Regions from separate parts of the Vibrio sp. JZG10 genome, predicted to be linked through region 3. Evidence: predicted binding sites of a transcription regulator. Region 3 holds the regulator's gene; each other region holds the start of a gene.
The links. The regulator MetJ, encoded in region 3, represses methionine synthesis genes. The targets are predictions, from matches to a motif close to TTAGACNTNTANANGTCTAA.

Region 1 (5,961 bases), on a different contig from region 3:
TGAGTCAAGAAATTAGCTCTCCGAAAGGTCAACTACTGCTTCGTACCCTTGCAATGCCTGCCGATACTAATGCCAATGGCGATATTTTTGGTGGTTGGATTATGTCTCAGCTCGACCTAGCAGGTGCAATTCTGGCCAAAGAGATCTCTTCTGGTCGCGTTGTTACCGTTTCAGTGTCCAGCATTACCTTCAAGAAGCCTGTAGGTGTTGGCGATGTCGTTTGCTGCTATGGCGAATGCACTAAGATTGGTCGCACCTCAATGAGTGTCGATCTGGAAGTATGGGTCAAGCCGGTAAAAGCACACGGTGTCGGCGAGCGCTTCATGGTTTGTGATGCGACTTTCAACTACGTAGCCATTGACAGTGAAGGCAAACCACGCCCGGTTCAGAATTAGTCAACCTACAGCGCTAACTGTTAGAAAGGATCTCACATTTTCTGTTGTTCACTTGTGAGAGACACAAAAAAGGCGTTAAATTAACACTTTACCCTACCAATTAAGGAACTATGCTATGTGGTATGTCATCTTTTCTCAGGACGTCGAGAACTCGCTGGAAAAACGCATGAGCGTTCGCCCGCAACACTTGGAGCGCTTACAAAAGCTTCAAGACGAAGGTCGCCTTCTTACTGCTGGCCCTATGCCTGCGATAGACTCTGACAACCCAGGAGAAGCTGGATTTACGGGCTCGACTGTCATCGCTGAGTTCGCCTCTCTAGAAGACGCTAAAGCGTGGGCAGAAGCCGATCCTTACGTAGCGGCTGGTGTTTACGATAATGTAATCGTGAAACCGTTCAAAAAAGTGTTTTAATTTATGAAAAAATTACTGTGTCTTTTCTTGGCATTTGGTGCGTTAGCGGGCTGTTCATCTACCGATGATAATCAACGCCAGCTTGAGCTATTGGCATCAAACCGAGCGGGAGTCTTGTCCGCAGGTCTCCCTTTGGAATACGGTCCACTGCAGATAATGCGTGTCTCATCCAACAAAAATGTTGTTGAAATGATGATGATTTATAACGATGACGCACTCGGTGCAAAGCCGTTAAATCAAGTACTGAATACCAGTATCTACACCTATTGCAATAACCCGGAAGTTCGTAAGCAAATTGATATGGGCTTAATGTACCGTATTAAAGTGCGTAACTCTCGCGGTCAGTTGATGGCAGATGAGTTGGTTTCCGCGCAAACTTGTACTCAAATGAAATAGTCACAGTGAGTACGTTGTTTTCGATACGAGCAATTCATCCGCTATTGCGGGATAGTATAACGACGAAAATGAACGGCTAAGAATAGAAAAACGGAGACAACGGTCTCCGTTTTTATTTGCTAAAAAGGTGCCTTACGCCAGCTCAGCACGAAGTTTCTTCGCCGCTGACACGAGGTTCGCCAATGCCGCTTCTGTCTCTGCCCAGTTACGTGTTTTCAGACCACAGTCTGGGTTCACCCACAAACGTTGTACCGGAATCTTTTCTGCCGCTTTCTTTATTAGGCCTTCAATCCACTCTTCCGTCGGAATGTTTGGTGAGTGAATGTCATAAACACCTGGACCGATTTCATTCGGGTAATTGAACTCTTCAAACGCTTTAAGCAGTTCCATATTTGAGCGTGATGTTTCAATGGTAATCACATCCGCATCGAGCGCCGCGACTGAATCAATGATTTCATTGAACTCGCTGTAACACATGTGAGTGTGAATCTGAGTCTCTGGTTTTGCACTCGCTGCCGAGATCTTAAATGCATCCACCGCCCATTCTAAATACGCTTTGTGATCGCGCTTTTTCAACGGGAGACCTTCACGAATCGCAGGCTCATCGATTTGAATGATATTGATGCCTGCATCTTGCAGATCAGAAACCTCATCACGCAGTGCCAGTGCCAGTTGCTGGGCGATTTCTTGACGAGTAATGTCTTCACGCGGGAATGTCCAACATAAAATCGTTACCGGGCCCGTCAGCATACCTTTCATCTGCTTGCAGGTTAGCGATTGTGCGTACGTCGACCATTCCACCGTAATCGGCTTTTCACGCTCAATGTCAGCAACCACAATGGCTGGTTTCACACAGCGAGAGCCATAACTCTGTACCCAACCAAATTTCGTCGTTTGGAAGCCCGCCAAGTTCTCCGCGAAGTATTCTACCATGTCGTTACGCTCAGCTTCACCGTGAACAAGCACATCTAGGTCAAGGGCTTCTTGGCGTTTTACGGCATCCGCAATATGTCCTTTTAGTGCTTGGATATAGTCGGACTCAGATAACTGGCCAGTGCGATAAGCGCTGCGCTGAACACGAATTTCACCCGTTTGAGGGAAAGAACCGATTGTCGTGGTTGGTAACAGAGGCAAGCCCAATACTTCAGCTTGATGCGCAGCACGCTCCGCGTAAGGTGCGCTGCGCTCGGCAAGTGACGCAGTAATACTGTTTAAACGTGCTTGAACTTGTGGCTTATTCACATGCGTTGCCGTTTTACGTGCTTTGATTGGCTGGCTGTAGGTATCACAAGCGAGAATCGCATCTTGATCACCATCGAGTGCGCGGCCAAGCAAGGCGACTTCTGTTACTTTTTGTTTTGCGAACGCAAACCAGCTTTTCACTTCCTCACTGAGTTCTGTTTCCAGTTCCAGATCAACCGGGCTATGTAGCAAAGAGCATGAGCTCGCAACCCAAAGGTTGTCGCCCAGTTTTTCTTTTACTGGCTGTAGGCGTTCAAGTTGCGCACTCAAATCCGAGCGCCACACGTTACGACCGTTGACCACGCCAGCAGACAGCACCCAACCCTCCGGTAGTTTGGCAACCACGTCGTCAAGCTGCTGAGGCGCGGCAGATAAATCGATATGTAAACCATCCACTGGTAGCTTTACAATTTTGTCTAGCGTATCGATTATAGAGTCAAAGTATGTCGTTAGCAGCACTTTTACATCGCTTCGAATCACTTGGTACGCTAGCTTGAACGCATCAGCCCACTTACTTTCAAGCTCTAGTGACAAAATTGGCTCATCAATCTGAACCCACTCAACACCTTGACTCGCAAGCTTTGCCAAAATAGCTTGGTAAGCCGTAAGCAATCGTGGCAGTAGCGTCAGGCGATCGAACCCTTCTTCTACCTCTTTACCTAAGTAAAGATAACTGACTGGGCCAAGCAAAACTGGCTTCACTTTATGCCCAGCTTGGGTTGCTTCGTTGACTTCTTCAAACAGTTGAGGCCAGCTCACTTCAAATGTATCGTCCTTGCTAAATTCAGGTACGATGTAGTGGTAGTTTGTGTTGAACCATTTAGTCATATCCGATGCTGCAGCGCCCGCACAGCCGCAACCCGCTTGAGATTGACCGCGACCCACTTTGAATAGCGTATCCAAATCAGGGAAACCGTTTGCGTGACGTTTTGGCACGTGACCCAGTAACAACGTGGTCGTCAGTACATGATCGTACCAAGCAAAATCGCCAGCGGTGGTAAAACTCAAGCCAGCATCTGTTTGCGTTTGCCAGTTTTTAGCGCGCAGATCTTCCCCAACCTTTTTAAGCTCTGCTTGATCAATTTCTCCGCGCCAGTATTTTTCCTGAGCGAATTTTAATTCTCGTTTTTCACCGATGCGTGGATAACCTAGTACGTGCGTTGTTGTAGCCATGTCCCTATTCCTTTTTCAATCTTGTTCAATTTGTTTGGGTCAGAGTATCTTTCGTCACAAAAGATGTCTGGATGGCTAAACTATCGCTCTCATCTGCGGTTTGAACAACGTCCATTTATTCAACTTGTTTATTAAAAAAATTCATCATGAGGAGACATGATTCGCAAATAAACACAACAAATAGACGTCTAGACGTTTACACATCCATTTTTTGTCGTTAAGTTATTTATACGATTGCTATTCTGTTCATAGCGAGCAACAAAGGATGAAAGGAATTCATGATAGAGCTAAAACATTTGCGGACACTCACTTCGCTTCGAGACACCGGCTCTCTAACCGCGACCGCGACCGCGTTGCATCTCACTCAATCGGCCTTGTCTCACCAGATCAAAGATTTAGAGGCACGGATTGGGGGACAATTATTCCTTAGAAAAACTCGTCCGGTAAAGTTCACTTCAGAGGGAGAAATCCTATTGCGTCTTGCAGAAGATATTCTTCCCAAACTCGCAAGAGCAGAAAATGATTTGGCAAGCTTGAAAGAAGACGTCAATGGTCGGTTGCATATGGCGATTGAATGTCACTCATGTTTCCAATGGCTCATGCCTGCTCTTAGGGAATATCAACTTGCCTGGCCTAGCGTAACACTGGATTTTTCATCAGGTTTTGGCTTTGAACCACTTCCTGCACTGTTAGCTGGCGAGTTGGATCTCGTTATCACGTCAGATATTCAACCTCGTTCTGAAGTGCATTATGAACCTTTATTCGACTTTGAAATGCGCTTAATTACCGCGACCAACCACCCATTGGCGGAAAAAGAAGTTATTGATCCGCAAGATCTCGCAGATCAAACCATGCTCTCTTATCCGGTTCAAAAACAAAGGCTAGACGTCGTAAAACACTTCTTGCAGCCAGCGGGTGTAGAGCCCGCCAAATGGAAGCAAGCCGACAATACTCTGATGTTAGTGCAAATGGTCTCCGCAGGATTAGGGGTTGCAGCACTGCCAAATTGGGCTATTTCTGAATTTTCGCGCCAAGGCCTTATTACCAGTAAACCTTTTGGCCAAGGCTTATGGCGTCGCTTATTTGCTGCAACGCGTCACTCAGAGAAAGATAAACGTTACTTACAAGCCTTTTTCGCAACCGCAAGGCTACAATGTAAAAGCCACCTTGACGGAATCAAGATGGCTTAGGGATATGGATTAAGAAAGGTTTAGCGTTGATATGCTTTAAATTGGTTGGTCAATGGATCGTACTGATAACCAAGCATATCAAGCTTGCCTACAACGGACTCTACATCCATTTCATACACCGATACTAACTCGTCAAAACTGTCGCACTCTAACCGTAGCTTTTCATTGACGATACCTAGCAAAATAATGCTGTCCAAATTACCTACATTGCTTAAATCCATCGCGACTCTCCTCTTCGACAAGGTATATAAACAAGCGTAGACGTAATCACGTGAATTTAAAGTGAGCGCGATCCAAAACCGTGAGTGCCTTATACTCAAGCAACCTAGAAAGGACTTGAGTACAAGCAGTATTGCTCTGTTTCTCGACTCGCGATTAAGCCGCCAGAGAGAATAAACCTTGTAGGCTCGTCATTGACGCAAGCGCGAGCAACAGGGCGACGCTCAGTTGAACCTTTTCCGGTTTTTTATGTGTGAAGATATGCCAGCACCAAACAATGATTGAAGAAATGAGCATGGCTAAAGACAATAAAATTGGTTGTGTTGCGGCGCTCAATGTCGCTTCATTTAACTGGTAAGAAGCAAATAGCGTTGCGATTACCAGCAGCATTCCAGACACAATGCCCGTAACTGGCAAAATACGGTGAAATGCCTGCAATCTGCTACGAGCGATAGTCAGAAGCAATTGAGAAAATGACGCCCCAAGGAAAAATATCATTATTGCCATCGCAATAGACGCAGGCCAGCTTGGCTGTTCAAATGCTTGAATACTTACATACGCAAAAGCCAAACCATTCGCTAAATGCATCGCCCAAAGAGGGCCTTTTTCACGCGTTTTCTTGGTTTGAACCTGAGAGTAGAAATAGAAAATAGCGAACACGATCATAAATGCTTCAATGCGAAGAGAAGCAACCGCAAGCCACAATAACGCCACTGCTGGCAACATTTTATGAAGACGGCCTCTCTGCCCCGGACAAATATCGCCCTTGATGAGAAGTAAAGTCAGTAGCGCTTGCGCGCCAAATAGCATCGGAGGAAAAGTAACCAGCAATTGTTGAATCATGTTAAATGCACGCTCAAAAGTCATTTTGGGGTGGCGATAATAGCAAATCACCTATCGTCAAACCACCGAAAGTCTATCCCCAAATGTACTA
Region 2 (5,961 bases), on a different contig from region 3:
TGACGCGCTTCAAGGTTTAACAAACCAAGTTTCAGGGCCGCTGCATATTGTTTGTCACACAGCATTAGTTAGAAGTTGGCTAGGTGGTGTGCTCAACGGTTTTCTTGCCGATAATCCTGACGTTAGGGTTCAACTTACCAGTGACTTTTCTGAAGCGCACCATGACCCAGATTTGTTCATCTGGCTCGGTGAGCGTAAAGATCTCGATTGGCGCAAAGAGGTATTAGGCTCATTTCGTTACACACCCTTTGCCTCTCCAGCTTATCTTGAACAACACGGTTCGATCCTGCACCCCAAAGAGCTTGAAGCGCATCCGTGGATCGATTTTGGCTCTGTACAAGAAAATGGATTGATGCTCTCACACCCTCAACACGGTGAGTTCTTTTTAGAGCCATTTGTGAGTCGCTTGTACAGCGACAACATCGCAATGCAGATCGACAGCATCGCGAATGGTCATGGTATTGGACTGTTGCCAACTTGGACAGCAAGCGGCTACGAGAAACATCATCCGGGTCGAATCACACCTTGCTTAGAAGGTTGGCTTTCAGAGCCCATCTCCATTAACTGCTATACGCCTGCAGGAAGACCACCACTGCGCTTATCCGTACTTTTAGACTGTATTCACCAAAGCATTCCACATGGTTGGAAAACCTGACAAAAACAAAAAAGGCCATCGCAATGATGGCCTTTCCAACTTTACCATCTAACAGTCGTCCTTTACGTTCGACTATTGAGACAATCTAGCAGTTACACTAGCAATTCTTTTGCTGTGTTCACTACGTTTTCAGTCGTGAAGCCAAACATCTCGAATAGTTGACCAGCAGGTGCAGATTCACCAAATGTTGTCATGCCGATGATGCGACCATCGAAACCAACGTACTTGTACCAGAAGTCAGCAATACCTGCTTCGATAGCGATGCGTGCCGTTACGTCTGATGGCAATACTGCTTCACGGTAAGCGGCGTCTTGTTTGTCGAATGCATCTGTTGATGGCATTGAAACCACGCGTACTTTCTTACCTTCTGCTGTTAGTTGAGTCGCAGCTTCTACTGCTAGCTCAACTTCAGAGCCTGTTGCGATAAGGATAAGCTCTGGCTTGCCTTCGCAATCTTTCAGGATGTAAGCACCTTTCGCGATGTTCGCTACTTGCTCAGCTGTACGATCTTGTTGCGCTAAGTTTTGACGAGAGAAGATAAGTGCTGTTGGTGCATCTTTACGTTCAATCGCTAGTTTCCATGCTACGGCAGACTCAACCTGGTCACACGGACGCCATGTGCTCATGTTTGGCGTTACGCGTAGAGATGCCATTTGCTCAACCGGTTGGTGAGTTGGGCCATCTTCGCCAAGACCAATCGAATCGTGCGTGTACACTTGGATGTTCTGAATTTTCATCAGCGCAGCCATACGCATTGCGTTACGAGCGTATTCCATGAACATTAGGAATGTTGCGCCGTAAGGAACGAAACCACCGTGCAATGCGATACCGTTGATGATAGCGGTCATACCGAATTCACGTACACCGTAGTGGATGTAGTTGCCAGAGAAGTCATCCGTTTCTAGAGACTTAGAACCAGACCACATGGTCAGGTTAGAAGGCGCTAGGTCAGCAGAACCACCCATAAACTCAGGAAGCATTTGACCAAACGCTTCTAGTGCATTTTGCGATGCTTTACGTGATGCAATGTTCGCTGGGTTTGCTTGAAGATCAGCAATGATTTGGTTCGCTTTTTCTTCCCATTCCGCTGGAAGTTCGCCGTTTAGACGACGTTTAAGCTCTGCTGCTTCTGCAGGGTAAGCTGCTGCGTATGCTTCGAACTTTTCATTCCAAGCCGCTTCTTTCGCTGCACCTGCTTCTTTTGCATCCCACTCAGCGTAAACATCTGCAGGGATTTCAAATGGACCGTACTCCCAACCTAGGTATTCGCGAGCCGCTTGAATCTCATCGTGACCTAATGGTGCACCGTGACAATCGTGTGAGCCAGACTTGTTAGGAGAACCGAAACCGATAATTGTTTTAGTACAGATTAGAGTCGGACGAGGATCCGCTTTAGCCGCTTCAATCGCTGCGTTGATTGCTTCAGGATCGTGACCATCTACCGCTGGGATTACGTGCCAGCCGTAAGCTTCAAAACGCTTAGGTGTATCGTCAGAGAACCAACCTTCAACGTGACCGTCGATAGAAATGCCGTTGTCATCCCAGAACGCAATCAGTTTGCCTAGACCTAGCGTACCTGCTAGAGAGCATGCTTCGTGCGAGATGCCTTCCATTAGACAGCCGTCACCCATGAACACATACGTAAAGTGGTCAACGATGTCGTGACCTTCTTTGTTGAACTGTGCCGCTAGTGCTTTCTCTGCGATAGCCATACCAACAGCATTAGTGATGCCTTGGCCAAGAGGACCCGTTGTTGTCTCGATACCAGGCGCGTAACCGTACTCTGGGTGACCTGGGGTTTTTGAGTGCAATTGACGGAAGTTTTTCAGATCGTCAATAGATAGCTCATAACCGCTTAAGTGCAGTAGAGAGTAAATAAGCATTGAGCCGTGACCGTTTGACAGCACGAAGCGGTCACGGTCGGCCCACTCTGGGTTTGATGGGTTGTGGTTTAGGTGAGAGCGCCAAAGAACTTCAGCGATATCAGCCATACCCATTGGTGCGCCTGGGTGGCCTGAGTTAGCTTGTTGAACACCATCCATGCTTAGAGCACGAATTGCATTGGCAAGATGTTTACGAGACGACATGTCTGCTCCTGAGTACATTAAGCGAAACGAAAAGTAGGTCATAATTCTCTCAAAGCCCTGTTGGGTGTGCAAACGTTTTCCAGTCCAAAACCTCACAAATATTGCACCTTTCGCGCCAAATCGTTCGAAGTTCTTAAAATTATCAATAAATCAGGCAAACGTTTGGTTATAACAAAAACCAAAAAAGAGCTTGTAATTCGAGCAATCAAATTTAGAATAGACGTCTAGATGTAGATACACCTACAAAAATTAGTATTAATTTGCGCTGGAGAGTTTATCATTCCCCAGTTTTAAACCAGATATAGTGGAGCTAACATGGCTAAGCACCTGTTTACTTCTGAGTCAGTATCAGAAGGTCATCCAGATAAAATTGCAGACCAGATTTCTGATGCGGTTCTTGACGCGATTCTAGAGCAAGATCCAAAGGCTCGTGTTGCATGTGAGACTTACGTTAAAACCGGTATGGTAATGGTGGGTGGTGAAATCACGACTTCAGCATGGGTAGACATCGAAGAGTTAACTCGTGAAACCGTTCGTGAAATCGGCTACGTACATTCAGATATGGGCTTTGATGCAGATTCTTGTGCGGTACTAAACACAATCGGTAAACAGTCGCCAGATATCAACCAAGGTGTTGATAAAGCTGACCCTAAAGAACAAGGTGCAGGCGACCAAGGCATCATGTTTGGTTACGCTTGTAACGAAACTGAAGTACTAATGCCAGCGCCAATTACTTACTCTCACCGTCTTGTTCAAAAGCAAGCAGAAGTTCGTAAAAACGGCACACTACCTTGGTTGCGCCCTGATGCAAAATCTCAGGTAACATTCCAATACGATCAAGGTAACATCGTTGGTATCGACGCGGTTGTTCTTTCAACTCAACACTGTGATTCAATCTCAACTTCAGACCTGCGTGAAGCGGTAATGGAAGAGATCATTAAGCCAGTGCTACCTTCTGAGTGGATCAACAAAGAAACAAACTTCTTCATCAACCCAACTGGTCGCTTTGTAATCGGTGGTCCTATGGGTGACTGTGGTCTAACAGGTCGTAAGATCATCGTAGATACTTACGGCGGCGCAGCTCGTCACGGTGGCGGTGCGTTTTCTGGTAAAGATCCATCAAAAGTTGACCGTAGTGCAGCATACGCAGCACGTTACGTAGCGAAAAACATCGTAGCGGCTGGCATGGCTGACCGTTGTGAGATCCAACTTTCTTATGCAATCGGTGTTGCTGATCCAACGTCTATCATGGTGGAAACGTTCGGTACTGAGAAAGTATCTCACGACATCATCATTGAAGCAGTTCGTCAATTCTTCGACCTACGTCCATACGGCCTACAAGAAATGCTTAACCTTCTTCAACCTATCTACAAGAAGACAGCGGCTTACGGTCACTTCGGTCGTGAAGAATTCCCTTGGGAAGCGACAGACAAAGCTGCACTTCTACGCGATTTCGCTGGCATCAAATAATCAAGCCAAGCAAGAATCAATCAAGCCCTCGCCTATGGCGGGGGCTTTTTATTTTCAGCAACGTTTATCCAGCCATTTCAGCTCATACCGCCCTGCCCCACAAAGCAGTCCTGTTTCTCCCTCATTTTTATACCGAATAAATTTTAAGCAATTATTTGTAAATTATCCCATCTCCGCCAATAGTTAAAATATTGTTAATTCCAATTTAAATAGAGACGTCGGATGCTGGCGACTGTGGAAGCAACACTTAAGTAAAGACATGAGTCAGGCATCTTTATGGCCGATACCAAACTAAGCCAATGCTCAGATGTAAACTTGAAAAAGTCGCTTCAAGTTTGACTGAACAAAAACCGCTGTCAGTTGGTATAAGCGGATAATGTGGGAATAAATCAAGGAGGAGTTATGCCTCGAACTGTTAATCCATCGGACTTCCACAACAAGCGAAAGGAAGTGCCAGACAACGAATACGCCAGAACCATACCGTGCAATACGGTCAATCTTTCTGCACCTTTTCATTGGCTCGCATTAGGTCTGCATGATTTCGTGCGAATGCCGCTTATTAGTGCTTTCTATGGCATCTGTTTTATGGCAGCTGCCATAGGCATTGTTTTGCTCGTTCAGTGGCAAGGCACACACTTGGTCGTCATGCCCAGTTTGATTGTTTACATGTTAATCGGTCCGTTTCTCGCGCTCGGCTTGTATGATGCCAGTTGTGAGAGAGAGCGCGGACACAAAGCAAGCTTGTTCCATTCAATGAAAGCGATCGGTCGTAATTCAACATCTCAATGGGCATTCGCCGTGTTACTCGCAGTGTGTATGATATTTTGGATGCGTATTGCCGCTCTACTTCATGCGCTTTACCCTTCTGTTCAAGGGGCATCTTTAAGTGAGTTCCTCCCCTTCCTTGTCATCGGCTCTCTAGTTGGCTTTGTTTTGGCTTGTGTGGTGTTTAGCATTTCAGCCTTTTCTATTCCGCTCATGATGGAGCGTCGCGTAGACATGATGACCGCTGTATTTACTAGCTTTAATGCGGTGAAATCCAACATTCCAGCGATGATTGTTTGGGCGGCGATCATCTGCGGCGGTATTCTTATCGGCTTTGCAACGTACGGGATCGGAATGTTGTTTACCATGCCAATTCTAGGCTACGGTACATGGCACGCTTACCATGCCACCATCAAGAAAAAACACACTCCGTAATTAACTGATGCTATGATCTGGCCCTCGCGAATGCGGGGGCTTTTTTATTTGATTTATCGAGGTGAGTTGTGGATATAGAACTAAGCTATAAAGCCAAGCAAGTGATGGCGGACTGCATCGCGATGGCAGAGCAAGCTTTCAAACGTTCTTTTCCTATTCCAACGGTCACCTTCAACGTCCGCGGAAAAGCGGCAGGAAAAGCCTACCTTCAATTAAATCAAGTTCGCCTAAACCCCGTTTTATTTCGCGAAAACACCCAAGCATTCTTAGATGAAGTCATTCCTCACGAGGTGGCTCACCTGATTACTTATCAGGTTTACGGACGAGTTAGACCTCACGGCAAAGAATGGCAAGGTGTCATGGAAGCCGTATTTAAAGTGCCCGCCAAAACCACTCACAGCTTTGAAGTAAAATCCGTTCAAGGTAAAACCTTTGAGTATCGTTGTGGCTGTATGACCTACCCTCTATCAATTCGCCGTCATAATAAAGTGCTGCGCAAAGAGGCGACGTACTCTTGTCAGAAATGCCGCCAACCACTTAACTTCACGG
Region 3 (5,961 bases):
TTTGCCATGGGGTCTCCGACAAGAAAATTAGGAAGTTGGCGATAGATGAAGGCGTAACGGATATTAAAGGAATCAAAAAATGCACAGCATTGGGTAGCCAATGTGGTAAGTGCATCAGACAAGCCAAGGATATTTTAGCGGAAACCAGTTACACGGTATTCAAACAAGCTAGCTAATTACTGTGAGCATGCAGTAATTAAGTAATTATTTGCCTAGCGTTTTGACACCTTCTCATTTGCTTCTACATTTAAATGAAGCCAAAGAGGAGGTTTTTGTCATGAAAGGCGATCCAATCATCATCCAACATCTCAATAAAGTGCTCGGAAATGAGCTCATCGCTATTAATCAGTATTTTCTTCATGCTCGAATGTATAAGGACTGGGGGTTAAAGCACCTAGCAGATAAGGAATATCACGAATCTATCGATGAGATGAAACATGCCGATCATCTGATTGAGCGTATTTTGTTTCTTGAGGGCTTACCTAATCTACAAGATTTAGGCAAGTTGATGATAGGTGAAGACACTAAAGAAATGCTCGAGTGTGACTTAAAGCTTGAAATGGCCGCCATTCCAGATTTAAAAGATGCGATTGCTTATGCTGAAGACATTCGAGACTATGTGTCTCGCGATCTGTTTCAAGATATTCTTGAAGATGAAGAAGAGCATGTTGATTGGCTAGAGACGCAACTTGGCTTGATTGAAATGTCTGGCATTGAGAACTACCTCCAAGCGCAATACGTAGACGAAGAGTAATAACGTCCAGGATTTTGCGCACTTCAATTGTAAGAAGAAAAGAGCACCTGACTCGAAAATCAGGTGCTTATCCCCGCTATCTGGTCTAATCTCTTTTATTATCGGCTTTTTAAGGATATTGCTCGCAATCTTGCCTATGAAGTTTGATTTCTATCCGATAGAATTTATCCCCCCTTACCTAAAAATAAAAAAGAGAAACGTCCATGTCTGAAGACAATCGCCAAGCAGCCACTCCAGAAGAAGAACATCGCCAAAAAGCATTGGATTACCATGCTTATCCAACTCCAGGGAAGATTGCTGTCGAATTGACAAAGCCTGCGGAAACGGCGGGTGATCTTGCCCTTGCTTACAGCCCAGGTGTTGCAGAACCAGTGCGTGAAATCGCACAAAACCCTGATAACGTGTACAAGTACACAGCGAAAGGCAACATGGTTGCTGTTATTTCTAACGGTACCGCTATTTTAGGTCTAGGTAACCTAGGTCCACTTGCATCTAAGCCAGTGATGGAAGGTAAAGCGTTACTGTTTAAACGTTTTGCAGGTCTTGATTCGATTGATATTGAAGTTAAGCACCGCACGATCGATGAATTTGTTGATACTGTTGCAAGCATTGCAGACACCTTTGGTGGTATCAACCTTGAAGATATTAAAGCACCAGATTGCTTTGAGATTGAAAAGCGTCTAATTGAACGTTGTGATGTACCAGTATTCCACGATGATCAGCACGGTACTGCGATTGTAACGGCAGCAGGCATGCTGAACGCGATCGAACTTCAAGGTAAGAAGCTTGAAGACTCAACGATCGTTTGTCTTGGCGCTGGCGCTGCAGCTGTTGCGTGTATGGAGCTGCTGATTAAATGTGGTGCAATGCGCGAAAAAATTTACATGCTGGATCGTAAAGGTGTGATCCACACTCGTCGTGATGATCTTAATGAATACAAGCAGCTATTCGCAAACAACACGGACAAACGCACATTAGAAGACGTGATTGAAGGCGCGGATCTGTTCCTAGGTGTATCTGGTCCAAACCTATTGCCAGCGGAAGCGTTGAAGCTGATGGCAGATAAGCCAATCGTATTTGCATGTTCGAATCCAGATCCTGAAATTAAGCCGGAACTTGCCCACGCTGTTCGTGATGATTTGATCATGGGGACTGGCCGTAGTGATTACCCGAACCAAGTAAACAACGTATTGTGTTTCCCATTCATCTTCCGTGGTGCTCTTGATGTGCGCGCAAGTGAAATCAATGATGAAATGAAACTTGCAGCCGTTGAGGCGATTCGTGAGCTAGCAAAAGAGCCTGTACCTGAAACTGTATTGAAGGCCGCAGGCGTCGATAAGCTTGAGTTTGGTGCAGACTACATCATTCCAAAACCAATGGATTCACGTTTACTACCACGTGTTGCAAAAGCTGTGGCTCAGGCGGCAGTTGATTCAGGTGTTGCTCGTATCGAGATGCCTGAAAACTACATGGCAGAGTAATATATCTATTAGATGTGATGTACAAAAAATGGGACGCAATTGCGTCCCATTTTTTATATCATTCTTTTGGCTCGAGATAAGAATTGCTATCAGAAGCCTCCAGTCTCGCTTTTTACTCTTCGTCAAATGACTCAAATTCGATGCCCATTTCGGTCATCAGTGCTTTTACTTCTGTTGGAATATCATCTGGACGGTCTTTACGAAGGTCTTCATCTGTTGGAAGTGGCTGACCTGTATACGCGTGCAAAAATGCTTCGCATAGTAATTCACTATTGGTTGCATGGCGTAAGTTATTGATCTGACGGCGAGTACGCTCATCAGTTAGCACTTTTAAAACTTTTAGCGGGATAGAGACGGTAATTTTTTTTACTTGTTCGCTTTTTTTGCCGTGCTCTGCATATGGGCTAATGTATTCGCCATTCCAGTCAGCCATTGCACACCTTCATTTATGTAATCGGTTAAAAATAATTTAGGTGCTGATTTTAGCTGCATTTACCGCCATAAGCAAAGACATATAGACGTCTAGAAGTGTTGACGTCTCATTTTTTGACGAGTAAAGTGAACAGAACAGCAAAGGAAGCGTGTTGATCACTTTATTTTACTCATTAGATATAGCGCATTCCTATTTAGAAGTCATTACCCGTGAAAGGATACACCCATGAGCTCTCGCAAACCTGCGACCATTGCAGTACGCACTGGTATTGAATCAGACAGCCAATATCACGCTGTCGTTCCACCTATTTATCTTTCCACTAACTATGGTTTTCCTGCTTTTGGTGAAGTACCTAAGTATGATTACACGCGATCTGGAAATCCAAACCGCGGACTGTTGGAAAGTGCGTTATCTGAACTCGAGTCTGGAAAAGGAGCGGTTGTCACGAACTGCGGTACGTCGGCATTAAATTTATGGGTGTCCGCTTTTCTTGGCCCTGATGATCTCATTATTGCTCCTCACGATTGTTATGGCGGCACCTATCGTCTTTTTAATACCCGAGCCAACAAAGGCGATTTTAAGGTTCAGTTTGTCGATCAATCAGACGAGCAAGCTTTGGATGCAGCATTAGCACAAAAACCAAAACTCATTTTGCTAGAAACTCCGTCAAACCCTCTGGTTCGCGTAGTGGATATTGCAGCTACCTGTGAAAAAGCGAAACAAGTCGGCGCGTTAGTTGCGGTGGACAATACCTTTTTGACACCCGTGTACCAAAAACCTTTAGAGCTAGGTGCGGATTTTGTTATCCACTCCACAACGAAGTACATCAACGGTCATTCAGACGTGATTGGTGGCGTGATCATCACCAAAACAGAAGCGCATGCAGAAGAGCTTGCATGGTGGGGCAATTGCATTGGTGCGACTGGCACACCTTTCGATAGTTATATGACGTTGCGAGGCATTCGTACACTTGGTGCTCGCATGCGAGTGCATGAAGAGAGTTCACAGCAGGTACTGGCTTATCTCCAGAAGCAAGCGTTAGTTAAAACCATTTATCATCCAAGCCTGCCGGAGCACCCGGGTCATGACATTGCTAAAAAGCAGCAAACGGGCTTTGGCTCTATGCTGAGCTTTGAGTTTGCCGGTTCGTTTGAGCAGTTAAAAGTGTTCGTTAAAGAGCTCCAACTGTTTTCATTGGCTGAGTCATTAGGTGGAGTAGAAAGCTTGATTTGTCATCCGGCATCCATGACGCATCGCGCTATGGGAGAGGAAGCACTTGCAGATGCGGGGGTGTCGCATCAACTATTGCGTTTGTCTGTCGGCTTGGAAGATGCACAAGATCTCATCACAGATTTAGAGCAAGCATTCGCTAAAGCTGCCCAATAATAGGAGACGAGAATAATGACTGTACAACGTCAGCTGCATAAGTTTGGTGGCAGTAGCTTAGCAAACCCAGAATGCTATTTACGCGTTGTGGATATTCTTAAGGAGTATTCGACGGAAAATGATCTTGTGGTCGTTTCGGCGGCAGGAAAAACCACTAACCGCTTGATTGAGTTCCTAGAAGGGTTAGACAAAGATGGCCGAATCGCGCATGAAGCACTTCAAAGCCTAAGACAGTTCCAAACTGAGCTAATAGAAAACTTGTTGGAAAATGAAGTACAAGAAGAGCTATTAGCGTTACTGCATGATGAGTTCAGTACCTTATCTGAGCTGACAGCACCACTCACTGGCGCGCAAAAAGCCGCGGTACTAGGACACGGAGAAGTTTGGTCTGCTCGCCTATTGGCCGCGTTATTATCTCAACGTTCTATCCCCGCTGTCGCACAAGATGCACGAGCGTTTTTACGTGCGGAAGCCGGGACTCAACCTGAAGTTGATCGCGCTCGTTCATATCCTTTGATAAAAGAAGTTCTCGCGCAACACAATCATAAACGTGTGGTAATTACTGGCTTTATGGCTCAGAACGAGGCGGGCGAAACCATTTTACTTGGTCGTAATGGCTCTGACTATTCTGCAACTGTCATTGGTGCTCTGGCTGAAGTGAGCACGGTCACCATTTGGAGTGACGTTGCCGGTGTCTATAGTGCCGATCCGCGTTTGGTGGCAGACGCGTGTCTGTTACCGTTACTTCGATTGGATGAAGCCAGCGAACTCGCCCGTTTAGCCGCCCCAGTCCTACACAGTCGTACACTTCAGCCTGTGGCGCAAAGTACTATGGATCTCAACCTCAAGTGTAGCTATCTGCCGGAATCGGGCTCCACTCGTATTGAGCGTGTCTTAGCGTCTGGCCGTGGCGCTAAAATTATTACCTCGCTGGATGATGTTTTATTGGTGCAGCTGTCTTTCATGCATGGGCACGACTTCGAAAAAACACAGAATGATGTATTACAAGCGTTGCAGCGAGCGCAATTGGAGCCATTGGCATTTGAGGCACAGCCCGATCAACACACGTTGCGCTTGGCGTATACCGCAGAAATTGCCGGTGGCGCACTGAAACACTTACAAGAGCTTGCGGTTGAAGCGGAGATTAAGCTCAAAGAAGGCTACTCTCTCTTGGCGGCGGTAGGCGCTGGCGTTACGAAAAACGCCAACCATTGTTTTGGTTTTTATCAGAAGTTAAAACACTCTCCGGTTGAATTTATTTCTGAAACTGAGTCGGGGCTGAGTTTAGTCGCCGTTTTGCGTCGTACTGATACCGAAGTGTTGGTTCAAACGATTCATAGCCAGTTGTTCCAAGCACAAAAGCGCGTGGCGGTGGCTTTATGTGGCAAGGGCAACATTGGTTCTAGTTGGTTAAATTTATTTGCAACTCAAAAAGGTGAGCTCGAAAAACGTCATGGCATGAGCTTCGACCTTGTCGCAGTCGTGGATAGTCAAACCTACTGGTTCGATGAGCAAGGTATTGATGCAGCAAGTGTTGCTGAACGATTTGATGATGAAAGCCTAGCAAACGATGGGTCTTGGTTGAATCATTTAGGAGCGCTAAAAAATTACGATGAAGCCGTAGTGCTTGATGTGACAGCGAGCAAAGACTTAGCTCAGCGCTATGTAGAAATTGCGCAGCAGGGCATTCATTTGATTTCCGCTAACAAAGTGGCGGGTTCGGCTGATAGCCAGTATTACCATCAGGTTCAAGATGCATTCGCTAAAATTGGTCGTTATTGGCTGTACAATGCGACGGTTGGTGCGGGGTTACCGATAAACCATACCGTGCGAGATCTACGTGAAAGTGGTGATGAGATCGTTGCTCTATCGGGTATTTTCTCAGGGACGTTATCATGGTTATTCCA
Region 4 (5,961 bases), on a different contig from region 3:
ATTTCTCCCCTTGATTAAGCAGTGTAATAGCGGGTAAGTAATAGCTGCTGGTGGATGTACGCTTTTCAAAAACAAGTGTTTTTCCGCGCAGGTCAGAAATCGACTCGATACCACTCTCTTTGTGGGTAAAGAATACCGTATGATATTTTTGTAAACCTTTTTTCCAGCGTATGGCAATGGCTTGGCTACCAGACTCTGCCTCGAGGGTCATTGCATTGAAGGGGGTGGCTGTTGCAATTTGAACGGTGCCATTTTTTAGTGCCACCGCGAGCTGGCGATAATTTTTAAATACTTTTACAGCACCCTTGGTGTATCCGTATTTAGCCAAACCATTGGTCACGTACTGCGTAAAAGGCGTCGACTTTTTGATTTTGCTTTGAGCTTTATTGGAAACAATGCCAAACGTGAATGTTTTTTCAATATTTTCTTGTGCACTGACGACAAAAGGCGAACTCAGCAAAGTGAGTGATAACAGAGTGCAGGCAGGTTTCATCCGGCTTCAACTTCCTTCTGGTGCATGTCAGTAATATTTAGCATTTATTAATGCGCCCCAAATCAATAGTAAAAACAGTATGATGTACAAATTTCGTTTTACTAGCGCACTTTTATAATGTGACTTGGTCACTTATTCCGTTCAAATAGTACCGAATTTGAAGTTTATGTACAGGATGAATGTTTCACCGTGGGTTTGAATTCACTGGATTCTTAGTCAAGTTCAGTAGTGTCTGTGAGCGAGTACACCTTCTTTATCATGATGTCGTGTTAAGAAAATCTCTCCAATTGCTTTTGATATTTTTTCTCGAGTGCTTCATTACCTGCTGCACGTTCAAGTTGAATCATGAGCTGTAAAGAGGGTTTCTTAACGCCATACATTTGATTAAACCTCATTAATCGAATTCTGGCTTCAGTGTAATTGCCGCTATCAATTTCTAGCTTGGCTAGCTGCAAAATAGATTTTGGCCTATGAGGGTCATGATCAATAGCTCGGGCGAAGTAATATTTCGCTTTGTCTTTATCTTGTGACTTCAACGCGCAAAATGCGGCGTTTTCATAACTGGCCGGAATGAGATAGTAATAAGGCTGCTCAATGGCTCGATTAAACATTTGATCGGCTTTCTCGAAGTCACCCCGCTTGCAAAGAAAGGTGCCGTAGTTATTGAGCACGTTACCGTTTTTGGTGTGTTGGCGTAGAGAGCGTTTATACATTTGCTCGGCTTTAGCATCTTCACCAACCGTTTCATAGTAGTGAGCCATCGATAACTGAGCACGATAGTATTGAGGTGCGTGGGTTAAGGCTTGTTGCAAGTTATCATGCGCGCGAATCATATTGCCGCCTTCTAAATAACCTAGGCCAAGTGCGATACGTGATTCTGCCATTGCTACAGGATCGGCTTTAACGACAGGACTACCATCTTCTTTCACCGTCACGCAGCCCACAAGTGCAAACTGAGACATTAATAGTAGTGCACCGAGCTTTGTTGTTTTCATTCTTTGTCCCTACATCCCTGAATCTCCCAGCATGATATGAATTACGTAGCAAAAGCCTATGGAGGAAAAAACACTATGCGATCAGGTTTGCAAACTGGTATGAAAAAGCCGCCATATGGCGGCTTGGTTCACATATTACATTTAGGCATCATAAGCGCTTTGTTTGCGTGCTTTGAGGTTAATCGTCTTTAGTAAAAGCGTCTTCACTGAAGTGATCAAGATCATAAGGTGTTTGCTGGTAAACGCAGTAGTTCAGCCAGTTTAAAAAGAGGAGATGTCCATGACTTCTCCAACTGGCAATTGGTGGATTATCAGGATTGTTGTTTGGATAGTAGTTGACGGGAATGGCTGGTTCCATGCCTTCGCTTAAATCGCGGATATATTCGTTATGTAAGGTATGCGAATCGTATTCAGGATGCCCAGTAACAAACACATTTCTCTTGTCTTTTGTTGTCGCTAAGTAAACACCTGCAACATCCGATGTGGCTAGGATGTCTAAGTCGGTATGTTCTTCTAAAAAGTGAGGTGAAAAGTCGGCATAGCGTGAATGAGGCGCTAAAAATGTGTCATCAAACCCACGTAACATAGGATGGAATTGATGATGAATTTGGTGATGGTACACGCCTGAAAGTTTTTCTTTACGCGTTTTTTTAGGTAGATCGTAGAGCAACTTCAGCCCTGCTTGTGCTGCCCAGCAGACATAAAGAGTCGATGTCACATGATCTTTTGCCCATTCCATGATGGTTTTTAGGTGGTCCCAATAAATGACATCTTCAAATTGAACCAAACCTAGTGGGGCACCAGTAATGATCATGCCATCGAAATTTTTATCTCTCACCATTTCAAATTGACGATAAAAAGTATCCAAATGTTCGGTTGGCGTATTTTTGCTTGGGCGGTTATCAATGCGCAATAACTCGACATTGACTTGTAATGGGCTGTTTGAGAGTAGACGCAAAAACTGAGTTTCAGTTTCTATTTTTTTGGGCATCAGATTCAGGATCAGCACTCGTAAAGGACGTATTTCCTGACTCGCAGCACGCGTTTCACTCATTACGAAGATGTTCTCTGTCCTTAGCACATCGGTGGCTGGTAATTGATCTGGAATTCTAATTGGCACGACTTTCTCTCCCTAAGCATAGTCAATCTAGACGTCTATACTTCTAAAGCTAACTTAATTAAGTTTAGATGTCGATACGAAATATGACTTTTCAATCTACTCTTTACATTATGGTAAACCGAGCTCGAAGCTGTCACACAATTGTGACTAGAGCGGAGTTTCTGATGAGATATGCTTGAAACGCTGGTCGTACTATTTGCTGGTAATTATGTGATCACGTTAATATGTGAAAGTGACTTCGTTGTAAGGAAGTCTCAGATTAATGAGCCATACTAAAAACAATCAGCTCACCAATATGCATTAAAGTGTGTATTTGGAAACATCGTCAGTGGAGGACATTATGTTCGGTATTTTTAAAAGAAAGACAAAAATTCAGAGCATCGCTCAAGAGGTTCCTAGCGTACTATTGCGCTTGTTTGGCGATAAAGACACTTATACGCCGAAAGAAATTGATCAAGCCCTTCAAGAACTTGGTTATGATAATAGCAAGGATCTAAGTCATTATCAGTATGCCTATGGAATGTTTGCCAATGAAGCTTCTTACGAGCAGTTAGGGTTGACGGATGAGTTAGGTAATTATGGTCACTTTCAACGAGAAGTGGGCAAGATGCTGCTCAATACACCAGAGCCAATTGATATGCACATCTACTTTGAAATTGCTCGGCAGCACCAAAAATCAGGCCTGTCGCTTACTCATCAAGAAGTGAGTGAAAGCGATGGCGTGTGAATGTCTCTATACCCAAGTGATCACGCTGTGAATCCTGCATTTTGAAGCCGCTTGAGTAAGAGGTATTCCATCGAGAGATGAGTTGGGTATAATGCGCGACCTAATTATCCGGACGTGTTGTCGGTTACATTTCTGTTGAGCGTTAATGCCTTATGTTCAAAATGCTTGTCTCTATGCCGCCAATGTTGGCGCTGTCGATCGCGATTGTATGTGAAGTGATTGCCACTTCCTATATTCCCAAAACAGAGCAATTTACGAAAATGATGCCGAGCACAGTCGTTCTGATTGGTTACGGCATTGCTTTCTTCTTGCTTTCCGTCACGGTAAAAACGATGCCTGTTGGGGTTGTTTACGCCATATGGAGTGGGGCGGGTATTGTTTTAGTTGCGACGGTTGGCTACTTTGTTTATGGACAGCGGCTAGATTTGCCGGCGCTTGTTGGCATTGGGTTTATCCTCACTGGTGTGATGATCGTGAATCTGTTATCTAAGACTGTAGGACACGGATAACCAACACCACTTGTGATGCCAAATAAAAAGCCGTAGCGAGAAATTGCTGCGGCTTTTTAATGTCAATCCAATAGTTAACTTACTAGTACCTCAAGCATTTTGCTTTGTTGACGATGTTTTCGATTGCGATACATCACGGCGGCGAACGCTGGGAGGCTAAATGTGATAAACCCTAATATCAGTGCATATGCCCCAGTTTTTGCGCTAATTCCTGCTGGTACGTCAAAAGATACAACAATCGTCACCAAGCAACTCATCAAGCCTAACCCAGCCACTAAACACATTCCTATTTTTCCGCCCGAAACTCGAAATGGGCGCTCAATATCTGCGTGTTTGTAGCGTGAGACCAAAAAGCTAACAAAAATACAGATGTACATTACCATATAGAGCTGAGTCATCAGGATATTCAATAACCACATGCTTTGATTGACGTTAGGAACAAAAATGAAAACCAAAGAGAGCACGCTAACAATCGTGCCTTGCAAGAGCAACAATGAGACGGGGGCTTGGTTGCGGTTTTCTTTGGCGAGCGACATCGGCATGAAACTATCTTTTGCGGCAACATGCAGACTTTTAGTTGGGGCGATTATCCAGTTATTCAGGCTTGCAAGCGTGCCAAAAACAATAGCAAGGGCAATGACAGGCAGCAGGAATGAGAGGTGCAGATCATCAAAAAAAGCTTTGAAGGCAAGTATCACTCCTTCACTCAAACTAGAATGGTCACTTGAGACGACCGAAGAAATAGACAGTGAGCACGCCGTCAGAGAAACCAAGATTAAGATTGTGGAGATCAGCAGAGCTTTGGGATAGGCTTTTTGCGGATTTTCGACTTCGCTTGCATAAGAGGTCGTGATTTCAAGGCCTGTCAGTGAAAGAACTACCGCAGTAAAACCCGCTCCGATCCCATCTTGAGAAAGGTCCGGCAACCAGTCAGATACGTGGCGAAGCGAGATATGAGACTCACCAGAGTGGGTATACGCCCAGTACCCGCCTAATCCGATAATCAATAGAATCGGAAATATCAAACCTAGGGTGCCGAATACATTTGTAATCAGGGAAGAGAGGCGCAAGCCAAAGATATTAACTAAAGTTAATGCCCAAAAAATCACATTAATCATCAACAACATAAACATGTTGTTTTGCGCCAGATCTGGGAAAAAAGGATAGGCTCCCGTTGCAACAATGAATGAAATTAAAGGTGGATAGTAAACAATATTTTCAGCGTATTGATACCACACGGTGGCAAAGCCAAAGTTTGGCCCTAGTGTTTCTTTGCCCCAAAGATATACACCACCTTGCTCTGGATAAGTGGTACTTAGCTCAGCACACACTAGCGCTGTAGGGACAAAAAAACAGAGTCCAGCAAGTAAGAAGAAAGAAATGGTATGGCTACCAAACAAAGCCGCCCCAGGAATGTTCCTTATGCTGTCGACCGAAGTTACGGTAATCATGATGATAGAGAAAACACTCAATTTAACGGCGGATTTAACGATATTGCTCATTCGATACCTTTAATGGATGAGCGCACAACTTCTAGGTTGTAAAAGTAGCGTGCTACAAGTAAGACTCGCGTATTGTAGATTCCTCATAAATAGTGGGTATATAGCGAAAAACGGTATGTATTTATCCGAAAATGAGCTGAAAACAACGCGCTTTATTTCCATGGGATATAAACGAGTGATATGTCGGATAAATAAACACTTATAGCGATAAATTAGAACCTTTGGGTAAAGGTTTGACTTTCCCCTAAGGTCAAGGAGTACATTAACGCCATATCGAAATGAAACGATGGAGAAACACAATGGGATGCTGTAACCAAGCGCCAAAAGGTGGCACCGGAAAGTTGTCTTACTTGTTCAGGGTAATGGTTATCATGTTTATTGTTATTTTCATGATAGCTGCATTATGGGGTTAAAAAAACACCATTATCTAGCGCATTGAAAACACAAAGTTATGTTTGTCCAAACTTTATGAAAGTGCGGTAGATTAATCACTCCAATCGATGTTAACGTGGTGATTCATCTTTGCTGCTTTTTCATCCCCCTACATATTTCTGCAAAGTTCTTATTGTGTAGTGTGTCGAAGAACCATAGAATCCGCGCGCTTTAATTTATGTT

Region 1: a site for MetJ is predicted at 3,799-3,818, ahead of metE (5-methyltetrahydropteroyltriglutamate--homocysteine S-methyltransferase). Genes of this name have one in related genera too.
Region 2: a site for MetJ is predicted at 2,959-2,978, ahead of metK (methionine adenosyltransferase). Genes of this name have one in related genera too.
Region 4: a site for MetJ is predicted at 2,636-2,655, ahead of metA (homoserine O-acetyltransferase MetA). Genes of this name have one in related genera too.

What each region holds. Positions count from the first base shown of each region.
Region 1 is NZ_JBSUGE010000006.1:29,257-35,217, forward strand. It holds gene yciA (acyl-CoA thioester hydrolase YciA) at 1-395, shown strand, start outside; gene ACWYVB_RS09080 (YciI family protein) at 511-807, shown strand; gene gspS2 (GspS/AspS pilotin family protein) at 811-1,203, shown strand; gene metE (5-methyltetrahydropteroyltriglutamate--homocysteine S-methyltransferase) at 1,336-3,618, opposite strand; gene metR (HTH-type transcriptional regulator MetR) at 3,897-4,808, shown strand; gene ACWYVB_RS09100 (DUF4250 domain-containing protein) at 4,829-5,029, opposite strand; gene ACWYVB_RS09105 (hypothetical protein) at 5,184-5,894, opposite strand.
Region 2 is NZ_JBSUGE010000010.1:59,748-65,708, forward strand. It holds gene ACWYVB_RS12655 (LysR family transcriptional regulator) at 1-655, shown strand, start outside; gene tkt (transketolase) at 748-2,742, opposite strand; gene metK (methionine adenosyltransferase) at 3,058-4,212, shown strand; gene ACWYVB_RS12670 (DUF2189 domain-containing protein) at 4,615-5,412, shown strand; gene ACWYVB_RS12675 (SprT family zinc-dependent metalloprotease) at 5,481-5,961, shown strand, end outside.
Region 3 is NZ_JBSUGE010000028.1:45,463-51,423, reverse strand. It holds gene ACWYVB_RS22025 ((2Fe-2S)-binding protein) at 1-176, shown strand, start outside; gene bfr (bacterioferritin) at 278-754, shown strand; gene ACWYVB_RS22015 (malic enzyme-like NAD(P)-binding protein) at 958-2,235, shown strand; gene metJ (met regulon transcriptional regulator MetJ) at 2,348-2,668, opposite strand; gene ACWYVB_RS22005 (O-succinylhomoserine (thiol)-lyase) at 2,894-4,054, shown strand; gene ACWYVB_RS22000 (bifunctional aspartate kinase/homoserine dehydrogenase II) at 4,070-5,961, shown strand, end outside.
Region 4 is NZ_JBSUGE010000001.1:226,483-232,443, reverse strand. It holds gene ACWYVB_RS01075 (phosphate/phosphite/phosphonate ABC transporter substrate-binding protein) at 1-493, opposite strand, end outside; gene pilW (type IV pilus biogenesis/stability protein PilW) at 763-1,488, opposite strand; gene metA (homoserine O-acetyltransferase MetA) at 1,667-2,608, opposite strand; gene ACWYVB_RS01060 (DUF6559 family protein) at 2,949-3,335, shown strand; gene ACWYVB_RS01055 (DMT family transporter) at 3,509-3,844, shown strand; gene ACWYVB_RS01050 (APC family permease) at 3,919-5,346, opposite strand.